DNA from 2 places in the Drancourtella sp. An12 genome. Region 1 is predicted to be linked to the other one. Evidence: a T-box and tRNA genes for the amino acid it is inferred to sense, from the RefSeq annotation. Region 1 holds a T-box; the other holds one or more tRNA genes.

Region 1 (6,270 bases):
TCATTACAATATTGATGATTCTTCCCGGTACATAGATTTCTTTTACGATATTTCCGGTCAGTTTTTCTTTAATTGCTTCCTTGCCGGCAGCAATCGCTTCGTCTTTTCCTGCTTCTGCGGAGATTGTTACAACAGCTCTTGTCTTGCCGTTGATCTGTACAGCCACTTCGATTTCATCGTCTTTCATCGCTTCTTCATCATAGGTCGGCCATCCTGCATGGAATACGCTTCCTGCGTGTCCCAGCTGCTCCCAGAGTTCTTCGCCCATGTGCGGTGCGAACGGTGCAAGCAGTACTGCGATCGTGGAAAGTGTCTCTTTATCAATTCCGCCTTCTTTCTTGGCAAGATCGATAAACTTGTTGTTGTATTCCATGAATCCGGAAATTACCGTATTCAGGCTGAAGCTTTCCAGACGTGTTGTAATATCGTATACCATCTTGTTACGGAGTTTGAGCATCTCCTTGGATGGTGTTACGTCTTTGTCTTTGTTGTCCATTACAAGATTCCAGAGCTTGTTCAGGAAACGGTATACCCCGTCGATTCCTCTGTCATCCCACTCCGCATCCAGTTCCGGCGGTCCAACGAAGAGTTCGTACATTCTCAGGGAGTCGCATCCGTAATCTCTTACAAGATCGTCCGGAGATACGACGTTTCCTTTGGACTTACTCATCTTGATTCCGTTCTTTCCGGTAATCATACCCTGGTTGAAGAGCTTGATAAACGGCTCATCAAAATCGATCACGCCGATGTCACACAGGAACTTCGTATAGAAACGGGAGTACAGAAGATGAAGTACCGCATGTTCCACACCGCCGATATACATATCAACCGGAAGCATAGCGTCAGCTTTTTCTCTGGAAACCAGTTCTTTATCATTGTGCGGATCTACATAACGCAGGAAGTACCAGGAGGAACCTGCCCACTGAGGCATGGTGTTGGTCTCTCTCTTGGCCGGCTTTCCACAGACCGGACAGGTTGTGTTAACCCAGGAATCAATCGCAGCAAGCGGAGATTCTCCTGTTCCTGTCGGCTCGTAGGACTCTACATCCGGCAGTGTCAGTGGAAGCTGATCCTCCGGCACCGGTACAGCGCCGCAGTCCGGGCAGTGTACAATCGGGATCGGTTCTCCCCAGTATCTCTGGCGGGAGAATACCCAGTCACGCAGTTTGTAGTTGACGGTCTTTCTTCCGATACCGCGCTCTTCGATCATCACCGGAGCTTCCTTTTTCAGAACAGCGGATTCCATGCCGTTCCATTCTCCGGAATTGATCATGGTTCCGGATGCCTCTGTGTAGGCTTCTGTCATATTTTCAATTTCTTTTCCGTCTTTGGCGATAACCTGAATGATCGGAATGTTGAATTTTGTTGCAAATGCAAAGTCACGGTCATCATGTGCCGGTACGCACATGATTGCTCCGGTACCGTAGTCAGCCAGTACATAATCAGACAGCCAGATCGGCACCTTTGCTCCGTTGATCGGATTGACCGCGTAGCTTCCTGTGAAAACTCCGGTTTTTTCCTTATCCTGAAGGCGGTCAACATTAGACTTCATGGAAGCGTCGTAGATATATTTCTCCACTGCTTCTCTTGTCTCATCGGTTGCAAGTTCTTTTGCAAGAGCATGCTCCGGAGCCAGTACCATAAAGGTTGCGCCGTAAAGTGTATCCGGTCTTGTTGTGTAGACAGTGATCTTTTCATCTCTTCCATCCACCGGGAACTCTACCTCGGCACCGTAGGATTTACCGATCCAGTCTGTCTGCATCTTCTTAACCTTCTCCGGCCAGTCCAGTTTGTCCAGGTCGTTCAGAAGTCTCTCTGCATATTTGGTAATCTTGAGCATCCACTGACGGAGGTTCTTCTTTGTTACTTCCGTACCGCAGCGCTCACATTTTCCATTGACAACTTCCTCGTTTGCAAGTCCGGTCTTACAGGACGGGCACCAGTTGATCGGGAACTCTTTCTCGTAAGCAAGGCCGGCCTTAAACATCTTTACAAAAATCCACTGAGTCCATTTGTAGAAGTTCGGGTCTGTCGTGTTGACCTCTCTGTCCCAGTCGTAAAGAGCCGCGATCTCATTGATCTGTCTCTTGATATTCTTTACATTTTCCGCTGTGGACTTTGCCGGATGAACGCCCATTTTGATCGCGTAGTTTTCTGCCGGAAGTCCGAATGCATCCCATCCCATCGGATGAATGATATAGTATCCCTGAAGCAGTTTGTAACGGCTCCATACATCGGAGATGACATATCCTCTCCAGTGTCCGACATGCAGACCGTTTCCTGACGGATACGGGAACATGTCGAGGCAGTAATATTTCTCATGTTTTCCTCTCTCATCTTCCTGCACATTCACCGGATGCTCTTCCCAGTGTGCACGCCACTTTTTCTCGATTGCCTTGTGATTATAAGGTGTCGGCATCTTTGATTTCCTCCTTACATAATATAGTAACCATTTTATGCTTTCTTTTATACCCGCAAAAGCTTCCTGACAGATCCATTAGATTATCTATAGAATAAAAAAACTTCCGTCTCTGAACATATCCAAGAGACGAAAGCCATGAAAGCCCACGCGGTACCACTCTTCTTCGCCCGTCCGCAGACCGGCGCACTCTCATCTGTAACGGGAATACCCGCTTCCGGCTACTAGAGTTCACCAGAAGAACTCCGAGGCGAGTTGGGAGTGTCTGTCCTGCTGCCTCGCACCATACGGCAGCTCTCTGAAAAAACATCGGCTCTTACTATTCCTCATCTGACGTTTTTCTCTGTACTTTTTTATACCTGTTCATTTTACTCATATCATCTCCCTTTGTCAAGATTTCCACCTTTTTTCCTATAATTTTTCCATATTTGATTTTTTCTGGATTTATTGGAATGTTTTTCGTTATTTTCATTCTTTTCGAGTTTCTTTTGTGGAATTTGACAAAAAAGGATTGTTTAAAATCCCTGATAGGTGTATAATAATCACAAGTCATTTCAGTACGAAAAATATATAGCTAAAGGAGATAATGCATATGGTTAATTTATTGACAGGCCCGAAAGGGAGCGGAAAAACACAGCAGATGATTGAACTTGCCAACAAAGCGGCAAAGGAGTCCGACGGACACGTATTCTTTATCAAAAAAAGCCACCGCGATACATACAGCTTATCTTTTGATATCCGTGCGATCTGCATGGATGACTATGAAGCGATCGACAATATTGATGCCTATCTTGGATTTATTTATGGCATGACAAGTGCAGATCACGATATTAAGGCGATTTTTATCGACGCTATTTTGAAACATGCACATATCTCTCTTGATGATATCCCGGAATTTGTTGAAAAGCTGAAGAAAATTTCAAAAGAGTGTGATCTTGATTTTTATGTAAGCATCAGTGCAGGAAAAGATGATCTCCATCTTGTAGACGCTGAGGGCTGTACTTATCTGAACTGATAATGCCGGCTGACGAACTGCTGCCACAAAGAGTCCTTACCTGATCAGACAGCAGTTCGTTTTTAAAAACAAGGAGACGGTCGATATCGCGTCTCCTTGTTTTATTGCTTTTATTCTTCCTGCAAAGCAGTCCCGCTATTATTGTCTGTTTCTTCGGTCTCCTCTTCAATCGGATTCTTTTCTTCGCCGTTGAGGGAAAGTACCACATTGGTCTTTTCACCCTCCCGGTATTCCATCGTCACTTCCTGTCCAACATCATATTTGATGATATCAATAAAATCAACGACCGAAACATCAAAGATCTCATCCGAACCTTCTACCATCACGTAGAAGTGGGAATCTCCTTCCACAACGCCCTGAGCGATTCTGGTAATCGTACCGGTAATGGTTTTTGTTTCTTTTGCTGCGGCACTGTCATCTGTCTCGATCCCGTTCTCCCTCATCAGTTCAAGATAGTTTTCCTCGCACTTGCTGACGGTGTCCCCGATCGCCACGACCTGATATTTCTGAACATTGACCATGGCATATTTTTTCACAAGGCCCGCGTCATCTTTGAGCGCGATGAAGTATGTCGGCTCACCGGAAATATTCAAAAGCAGCGGAAATGTCGCCGTATAATGGAGATTCTGTACCTGGCCTTCCGCCGAGGACATGGCAGAATTCTCCGTCGCTCCTTCCACTTCATAGAACTTCGTCTCCATCGTCCTTTGATTCATCAGGACAAATCCAACGTTGGACTGGTCTTCATTGACCGATGTCACTCCGGTATATACCCAGACATCGTCATCAATGGCCAGATAGTTATATCCGTCTGTTGTCTTCAGGCAGTCTTTCTGGCTCAGAATACTGTTAAAGAATCCATGTTTGAGCGTTCCGTAATAGTCGTAGAGCTGGATCAGAAGATCCGGATCATAAGCGTGGTCAATCCACTCCGGCACTTCATCGATGGCATAGTCTGTCGTCTCTCCGGTAATCGCGTTGCAAAGCACAACCCGTCCTACCGTCTCGCCTCCAAACAACCCGATATTGAATTTCTTCACCGGAGCAACCCAGTACGGCACACCTTCATCATCAATCTCAAAACTCAGTTCTCCGAAAATATAGGTCGGATACCGGAAACGGAGATGTCTGTGGATATTCCGGTTAAAATATTCGCTGGTGGAATATTTCATTCCTTCATCGAGCATAACGAGTTCTGTAGACTGTGTTGTCATATCGATCCGGATATAGGCCGGAATTCCTTCAGACTGATTCGTAAACCACTTGATTACATTCGCATAGCGAAGCGGCGATACCCGGACCGGCTTGTCCTGATAGTTGATCTGGCTGTAGAGCTCATCCACTTCAAACTGGGACACCATGTCCACCATGCTTCCCATCTTTCTGTTTCCAAGAAGGGTTGCAGACTCCCGGTCCAGAAGCGGAATCTGGTCAAAGGAAAGTTCCTTGATATCTGTCTGAAAATCCCCTTCCTCCACAGTCAGGAGCTTCTGATACTTTTTCGCGTTGATGATCGGTGAAGAAAGGAGTGTTCCTCCAAGATAAATAACACCGATCAGCACAAAAAGACCGATCAGACCTTTTGCGATCCCGGACTGTTTGATCTCCTCTTTTCGGAACAGTTTTTTCTTTCCAATGTAGATAACCGCAAGAGCCGCAATCACCACAAGCAGGAAAGTCCAGAATCCCGCAGCATGGATATTGATAGCCGGAAGCTTCACATAGTAATAAATACCGGCAAGCAGAATCAGGCCAATTACAGTCAGAACTTTCATTTTTGTCTTTTTCATAGCTTCTCCTCTTCTTTATTTCATTGACTGGTTATGGTAAGCAATTATAACACTCTTTTCTTACGAAAACAAGGGTCCGGCCATACGCTCTTTCCCGCATAGCCGGACCCTCTCTTATGTACGTTCTTTCAAGGTACGATTATTCCTCTGCTGCTCTGTTTGCAATCTCTTTTTCCTGAACGTCGGACGGAGCCTGCTCATATCTTGCAAACTGATATTCATAAGTACCGCGTCCTCCTGTCATGGAACGGAGGTTCGTGCAGTATCCGTAAAGCTCCATCATCGGAACATCGGCTTCAATTGCCTGTTTTCCTCCGTTGACCGGATTCATGCCAAGCACACGGCCGCGGCGCTTGTTCAGATCACCCATAACGTCACCGGTATATTCATCCGGAACTGTTACCTTCAGGGATGCGATTGGTTCAAGAAGTACCGGAGATGCTTCCATGATTCCTTTCTTGAATGCCTGGATCGTTGCGGTCTTAAATGCCATTTCAGAAGAGTCTACCGGATGATAGGAACCATCGTACAGCGTTGCTTTCACTCCGACTACCGGATATCCGGCAAGAGGTCCTTTCTGTACAGCTTCCTGGAGACCTTTTTCCACAGCCGGGAAGTAGTTCTTCGGAACCGCTCCTCCTACGACTTTTTCTTCAAATACGAATGGCTCTTCCAGATCACCGGACGGCTCGAATGTCATCTTGACATGACCATACTGTCCGTGTCCTCCTGACTGTTTCTTATATTTGGAATCAATATCGGATTTCTTCCGGATCGTCTCGCGGAATGCTACCTTTGGTTTCTCAAGAGTAATCTCTACTTTATATCTGGAGGCGAGTTTGCTTGCAATAATTTCCAGATGCTGGTCTCCCATACCGTACAGAAGAATCTGTCTGTTTTCTGTATCATTGACAACCTTCATCGTCACATCTTCTGCCATCATTCTGGAAAGTGCCTGGGATACCTTATCTTCATCTCCCTTGGTCTTGGTCGTATATTTCATGTAGGTATAAGGCTGGGAATACTCGGTTTTTGCGTATGCAATC
Region 2 (6,270 bases), on a different contig from region 1:
GGTTGACAGACTGGAAATGATTGTGGATAAGGAAATCTGGCCGATGCCGTCTTACGGGGATTTGATTTTTGAGGTATAAGAGATGAATCGAAGCGAATTTTTGAATAAACTGCGCGAAGCTCTCGAAAACGATCTGAATGCGCAGGCGGTTCAGGAGAATATCGAATACTATGATTCTTATATAAGAAGCGAGATAAAAAACGGCAGAACGGAGCAGGAGATACTGGATATGCTCGGCGATCCGTGGGTGATTGCCCGCACGATCATTAATTCCGCTGAAAATGAACGGGACTACTACGGCGGCACCTCCGGTGCCTACGGTTCCGGGCAGAGTATGTATACAGAAGAAGAGGAAGAAAAGGAGATCCGTCATCCGATTCTTCACCTGATGGGGATTGACACATGGTGGAAGCGACTCTTGTTTTTTGCCGGCCTCATCATTGTCTTTCTGATTATCGTATCGATTGTGACCGGCTTGATTGCTGCTGTGCTGCCATTTGCACTGCCGCTTTTGATTCTTATTCTCGTTCTCCGCATCATGGGAGGGCGATAACAAAAGAAAAGGAGGTACTGTCTGTGCGGCAGTACCTCCTTATTTCAGAAACTTAAAATAAAAGACCGATGGGGGAGCCACCGGTCTTTTGAGGGGAGTATAAATAATTAATAAGGGGTGTAGAAAGCCTGCTTTCTACAAAAGTTAGTATAATATAAGATAAAGAAAAAAGCAAGCAAAATGTTAAAAAATACTAAAGAATCGGAAGAAAATCTTATTTTTCCTGTCCACTTTTTGGAAAAACGCAAGTGTATAAACTAGTTTAAACCGAGCATACTAAAAGCGTACCATAATTCAATAAGGAGGACATGGAAATGGCAAAAAACTACAAAAACACAAATAATATGAACAAAAACAACAGCGAGAACAATTCTTACAGCTCTTCTTACGGAAATATGCACACTCAGAACAGCAAACAGACAGACCGTACGAAAAACGCTGCAAAAAACAAAAACACAAATAAGACAACAGACTGTCATACCAAGGACTACAGCGATTACAACAACAGCAACAGCAACTATTAGGAATATGGTCTCAGGAAACAGAATTTCCCCGCTTTCATCACTAAGAAAGCGGGGAGGTTTTTTTGTGGGGAGTCCGGAACGGCAGCATCTGGTAAAAAAAAGACTTTATTGACAAGCGGGCGGACAGCACGTAAGATATAGTAAGAAGAAAATCGGAAATGGAGAAGCAATATGCAGATAGAATACGTTGTACCGTGCCACTTCGGCCTGGAGGCGGTACTCAAAAGAGAGATCCGGGATCTCGGTTATGAGATTTCACAGGTGGAGGACGGAAGGGTGTCCTTTTACGGGGATGAGCTGGCATTGTGCCGGGCAAATCTGTTCCTGCGTTCCGCAGAGCGGGTCCTTCTGAAGGCGGGCGAATTTTCGGCGGGTACATTTGAAGAGCTCTTTCAGGGGACGAAGCAGATCCCGTGGGAGCAGTACATACCGGAGAACGGAAAATTCTGGGTCGCAAAGGCAGCATCGGTCAAAAGCCGGCTGTTCAGTCCGTCTGATATCCAATCTATCATGAAGAAAGCGATGGTGGAGCGGATGAAGGAACATTATCATAAGAACTGGTTCCCGGAAGATGGAAGTGAATATCCGGTGCGTGTCTTTATCAAGAAAGATGTTGTGACAGTGGGGATTGATACGACGGGAGAATCTCTGCACAAGAGGGGATATCGTCCGCAGAGCGGAAAGGCTCCGATTTCAGAGACACTGGCGGCGGCATTGATTCTGCTTACTCCCTGGAAGAGAGACCGGATTCTGGTAGATCCGTTCTGCGGAAGCGGGACTTTCGTGATTGAGGCAGCCATGATGGCGGCAGACATTGCGCCGGGAATGAACCGGGAGTTTACTGCGGAGAACTGGGGCAATCTGATCCCGAAAAAGCATTGGTATGAGGCGTCTACGGAGGCGCAGGACAGGATCAGACAGGATGTGACCGCAGACATCCAGGGATATGACATTGATGCGGAAGTCATCCGTACCGCCCGGAAAAACGCGGTAAACGCAGGGGTAGACCATCTGATCCACTTCCAGCAGAGGGCGGTCAGGGATTTGAGACATCCAAAGCCGTACGGATTTATTATTACCAATCCGCCTTATGGAGAACGTCTGGAGGAAAAGGAGACACTCCCGCAGATCTATCAGGATTTTGGAGAGAGCTTCCGCGGGCTGAAAGACTGGTCGGCCTATATGATCACAAGCTATGAGGACACAGAGCGGTGGTTTGGAAGAAAGGCGGATAAGAACCGCAAGATTTACAATGGAATGATCAAGACCTATTTTTACCAGTTTATGGGGCCGAAGCCGCCAAGAAGGAAAAAAGAGGAGCAGGGTGTATAAAAACAGGAGAAAGAAGGAAGAGTAAGATGAGCAGAATTGTATTTGCCACAGGCAATGCCGATAAGATGGTGGAGATCAGGGAGATTTTAAAAGACCTTGGCATGGAGATACTTTCCATGAAAGAGGCAGGGGTGAACCCGGAAATCGTTGAGGATGGATCTACATTTGAGGAGAACGCGCTGATTAAGGCGAGAGCAGTTCATGCGCTTCTGCCGGACGATATTGTGATGGCGGACGATTCAGGGCTTGAAATCGACTATCTGAACAAGGAGCCGGGCATCTATTCTGCCAGATACATGGGGGAAGATACTTCCTATGATATCAAGAATGGTGAACTCCTAAGACGTATGGAGGGTGTGCCGGATGAAAAGAGGACCGCACGGTTTGTATGTGCGATTGCAACAGTCTTTCCGGATGGAGAGGAGAAGACAACACTTGGTATAATCGAGGGCAGAGTCGGCTATGAAATCAAAGGTGAACACGGATTCGGCTATGATCCGATCTTTTACCTGCCTGAGTACGGATGCACTACGGCAGAGCTTCCGCCGGAAAAGAAAAATGAAATCAGCCACAGGGGAAGAGGGCTCCGGCAGATGAAGAAGATGATAGAGGAGAGATAGTGGATGAAAAAAAAGAAAATCCTGGTAGTAAGTGATACTCATAAAATACATACGAATTTCGAGAAGGTTCTGGAACAGGAGAAACCGGTAGACTTTCTCTTTCATGCAGGTGATGTTGAAGGAAGAGAGTGGGAAATTCAGTATGGAAGCGGATGCCCGGCCTACGTGGTAGCCGGAAACAATGACTTCTTTGGTGAGCTTCCGCCGGAAGTGGAAATACAGATGGAGACGCACAAGATTTTTATGACACATGGACATCATTATTTTGTATCCATGACTCTGGATCATCTCAGAAGAGAGGCAAGAGCAAGAGGAGCGGACATTGTTATTTTCGGCCATACACACAAGCCTTGTCTGAAGTTTGAAAAAGACATGATTATCATGAATCCGGGCAGCCTTACCTACCCTCGGCAGGAGAACCGGCTGCCGAGTTATATTGTTCTGGAGATGGCAGAAGACGGCACTGTGACGGGTGAAATCAGATATGTAGAAAAAAATGAAAAAAGTTGTTGACAAATATCAGGAGTTCATATATAATAATTTTTGTCGTCAGGAAAAAACAGATGAGACGAAAAAACGGGGTGTGGCTCAGCTTGGCTAGAGCGCCTGGTTTGGGACCAGGAGGCCGCAGGTTCGAATCCTGTCACCCCGATTCCTGGTAGAGACAGGAATCAATATTGCGATCTGCGGGTGTAGTTCAATGGTAGAACACCAGCCTTCCAAGCTGGATACGTGGGTTCGATTCCCATCACCCGCTTTCTTAAAGCAGGATATGCTTTAAGAACTATACAATGTGTCTGTAGCTCAGCTGGATAGAGCAACGGCCTTCTAAGCCGTAGGTCCTGGGTTCGAATCCCCGCAGGCACGTTTCATGGTGGATATAGCGCAGTTGGTTAGCGCGCCAGATTGTGGCTCTGGAGGCCCAGGGTTCGAATCCCTGTATCCACCCTAGTCCCAATATGGGCTGTTGGGCTATCGCCAAGCGGTAAGGCACAGGACTTTGACTCCTGCACTCGTTGGTTCGAATCCAACTAGCCCAGGTTTGAATTATATTATACGGGCGTGTAGCTCAGTCGGTAGAGCACTTGACTTTTAATCAAGTTGTCCGGGGTTCGAATCCCCGCACGCTCACTTTAGACAAGCAGTACTGCTTGTCTATTCTTTTATCTGAGGCCTTGCAAAATAAGGCCGGATTAATGTACGCGGATGTGGCGGAACTGGCAGACGCGCCAGACTTAGGATCTGGTGTCCATGACGTGCAGGTTCGATTCCTGTCATCCGCAGTCGCAAAAGCCCGAAATAGCGGGCTTTTTTATTTTGTGTTCTATAGTATTTCATATATTTTTCCCTTTGTTTAATTTAGTCATTTTCCAATTATTAGTGTGGTTCTTTTCTACCAGATTAGAATTCGTATGCGATGTGTCATAGAAGTTTTTTACTGTGTTTTCTGTTTTTCAGCTATTTCATTGCAGCTTTATGACAGGGTGATTAAAAACTAGTAAAGTATAGTAAAGATATAATCAAGTTTCAGCATTAATTGCTATTCAGAGGAAAGAATTTCTACATTTATTTCTTATGTATCATTTGAATAATAGCATCTTGTATAATTACATTAACGGTTAACCGGAAAATAAGCAGGAGGTAAGAGGAATATGGAAAACAGAGAATTTGTGACACAATGGGTAATTGATGCGGTAAAGAATGAATATCCGGAAGATATAGCACTGGTTGTTTCTCATACGACACTAAGAATAGATGATCAGGTAAAGGCAGTCAGCTATTTTGTCCCGATTACAGAAAGAGGATATCGTTTTGGGCGTACCTTTATTCTGGAAGGGGTAGGGTTTGATATCTGGGGAATTGACTGGGCGAGATTGGAAAAATTTGCTGAGTTGGAAGAATATAATATAACTTGTCTTGCAGATGGAGAAATTCTGTATGCCAGAACAGAAGAAGATGCTGAACGTTTTAGACAATTAAAAAGACGTCAGGCAGAAAATCTTTCAAATCCGGAGAAAATGAGGCAGTGTGCTTTGAGTTCTTATGAAAAAGCAAAGAATATTTTTGCGGAAATGATGTTTGCTGCGATAAGCGATGCGAAAATGTGCGCAGGTTATGTATTGGATTATCTGGCTCAGGCTATAGCTTTTTCTAATCATCAATATTTTAGAAAATCTCAGACCGATCAGATCGAAGAACTTACCGATATGAAAAAAGTCCCAAAGAGATTTCTTGAGTTATATCGCAATGTAATTGATGAGTCTGATGTGGAAGTTCAAAGAAAGTTGTGCCATGAGGCAGTGTGCGTTGTACGGGAGTTTCTGGAAAAGGAAAGTAATGTCGATAAAGATAGTTTAAATTACAATACGGACTTTCAGATGCTGGCTGACTGGTATGCGGAATTATCCTATACATGGCTGCGTATTCGATATTATTCCAGAAGGAATGATCCGGTTAAGACCTATATGTGGGGAATTTTGCTTCAGCAAGAGTTGAACATTGTATGTGATGATTTTGGAATAAAGAGAATGGGGCTTATGGAACATTATAATGTGAATCGATTAAATGAATTTGCTGACTATGCAGATCATCTGGAAGAGAAAATGCGAACTATTATTACAGAAGGGGGAGGAAAAATACACGAGTATAAGAGCATGGAGGAATTTCTTCATGAGATATAGAAATGCTCGGGATATTATTCCGGATCATTTACTTGAAGAACTGCAAAAATATGTGTCGGGAGAAACAGTGTATATTCCCCGTTCGCAGGAAAAGAAAAGATGGGGAGCGGTATCAGGGGCCCGTACCTATTATCAGGAACGGAATGAAAGAATCCGGGATAAATTTCATAATGGAGATAGTATAGATTCGCTTGCGGATGAATTTAAATTATCTACCGATTCCATCAGAAAAATCGTATACAAAAGATGTGATGATCATTCCGGGGTATAAAGGGGAAAAGTGACATTAAATCAGTGGATTATAAAACAGACGTAGGAGATACAGTAGTATGGCCACGTCTGTTTTTTTACATGGATTTTACGTTGGATTTACGCAAGAGAAGCACAGTTTTACATGAATTTAATGTAGATTTGACACGGATTACAGGGGCAATATGTTATTCTTTTTTTGTTGTAAAGTTTATATACTCAAACAGAAACTATAAATTGATTTTTCAGGAAAAGGGGTATATGATGAAAAGAGAAAAGCGCAGTAGAAAACAGATAAAAAACGATATGGT

What was found. The T-box of region 1 lies ahead of leuS (leucine--tRNA ligase). A T-box ahead of a tRNA ligase gene usually reads a tRNA of that ligase, here a tRNA-Leu.
Region 2: it has a tRNA-Leu gene. The T-box ahead of leuS (leucine--tRNA ligase) is inferred to sense a tRNA for this amino acid. The anticodon was not compared.

What each region holds. Positions count from the first base shown of each region.
Region 1 is NZ_NFLO01000003.1:195,191-201,460, forward strand. It holds gene leuS (leucine--tRNA ligase) at 1-2,419, opposite strand, end outside; T-box leader at 2,542-2,762, opposite strand; gene B5E64_RS17970 (hypothetical protein) at 2,739-2,891, opposite strand; gene B5E64_RS05045 (hypothetical protein) at 3,012-3,434, shown strand; gene B5E64_RS05050 (hypothetical protein) at 3,545-5,224, opposite strand; gene B5E64_RS05055 (elongation factor G) at 5,364-6,270, opposite strand, start outside.
Region 2 is NZ_NFLO01000002.1:249,230-255,499, forward strand. It holds gene B5E64_RS03440 (glutamine synthetase III) at 1-79, shown strand, start outside; gene B5E64_RS03445 (DUF1700 domain-containing protein) at 83-553, shown strand; gene B5E64_RS03450 (hypothetical protein) at 868-1,077, shown strand; gene B5E64_RS03455 (class I SAM-dependent RNA methyltransferase) at 1,249-2,409, shown strand; gene rdgB (RdgB/HAM1 family non-canonical purine NTP pyrophosphatase) at 2,436-3,029, shown strand; gene B5E64_RS03465 (metallophosphoesterase) at 3,033-3,542, shown strand; tRNA gene B5E64_RS03470 (tRNA-Pro) at 3,607-3,681, shown strand; tRNA gene B5E64_RS03475 (tRNA-Gly) at 3,716-3,786, shown strand; tRNA gene B5E64_RS03480 (tRNA-Arg) at 3,823-3,896, shown strand; tRNA gene B5E64_RS03485 (tRNA-His) at 3,904-3,977, shown strand; tRNA gene B5E64_RS03490 (tRNA-Gln) at 3,998-4,069, shown strand; tRNA gene B5E64_RS03495 (tRNA-Lys) at 4,088-4,160, shown strand; tRNA gene B5E64_RS03500 (tRNA-Leu) at 4,232-4,312, shown strand; gene B5E64_RS03505 (hypothetical protein) at 4,682-5,710, shown strand; gene B5E64_RS03510 (CD3324 family protein) at 5,700-5,981, shown strand.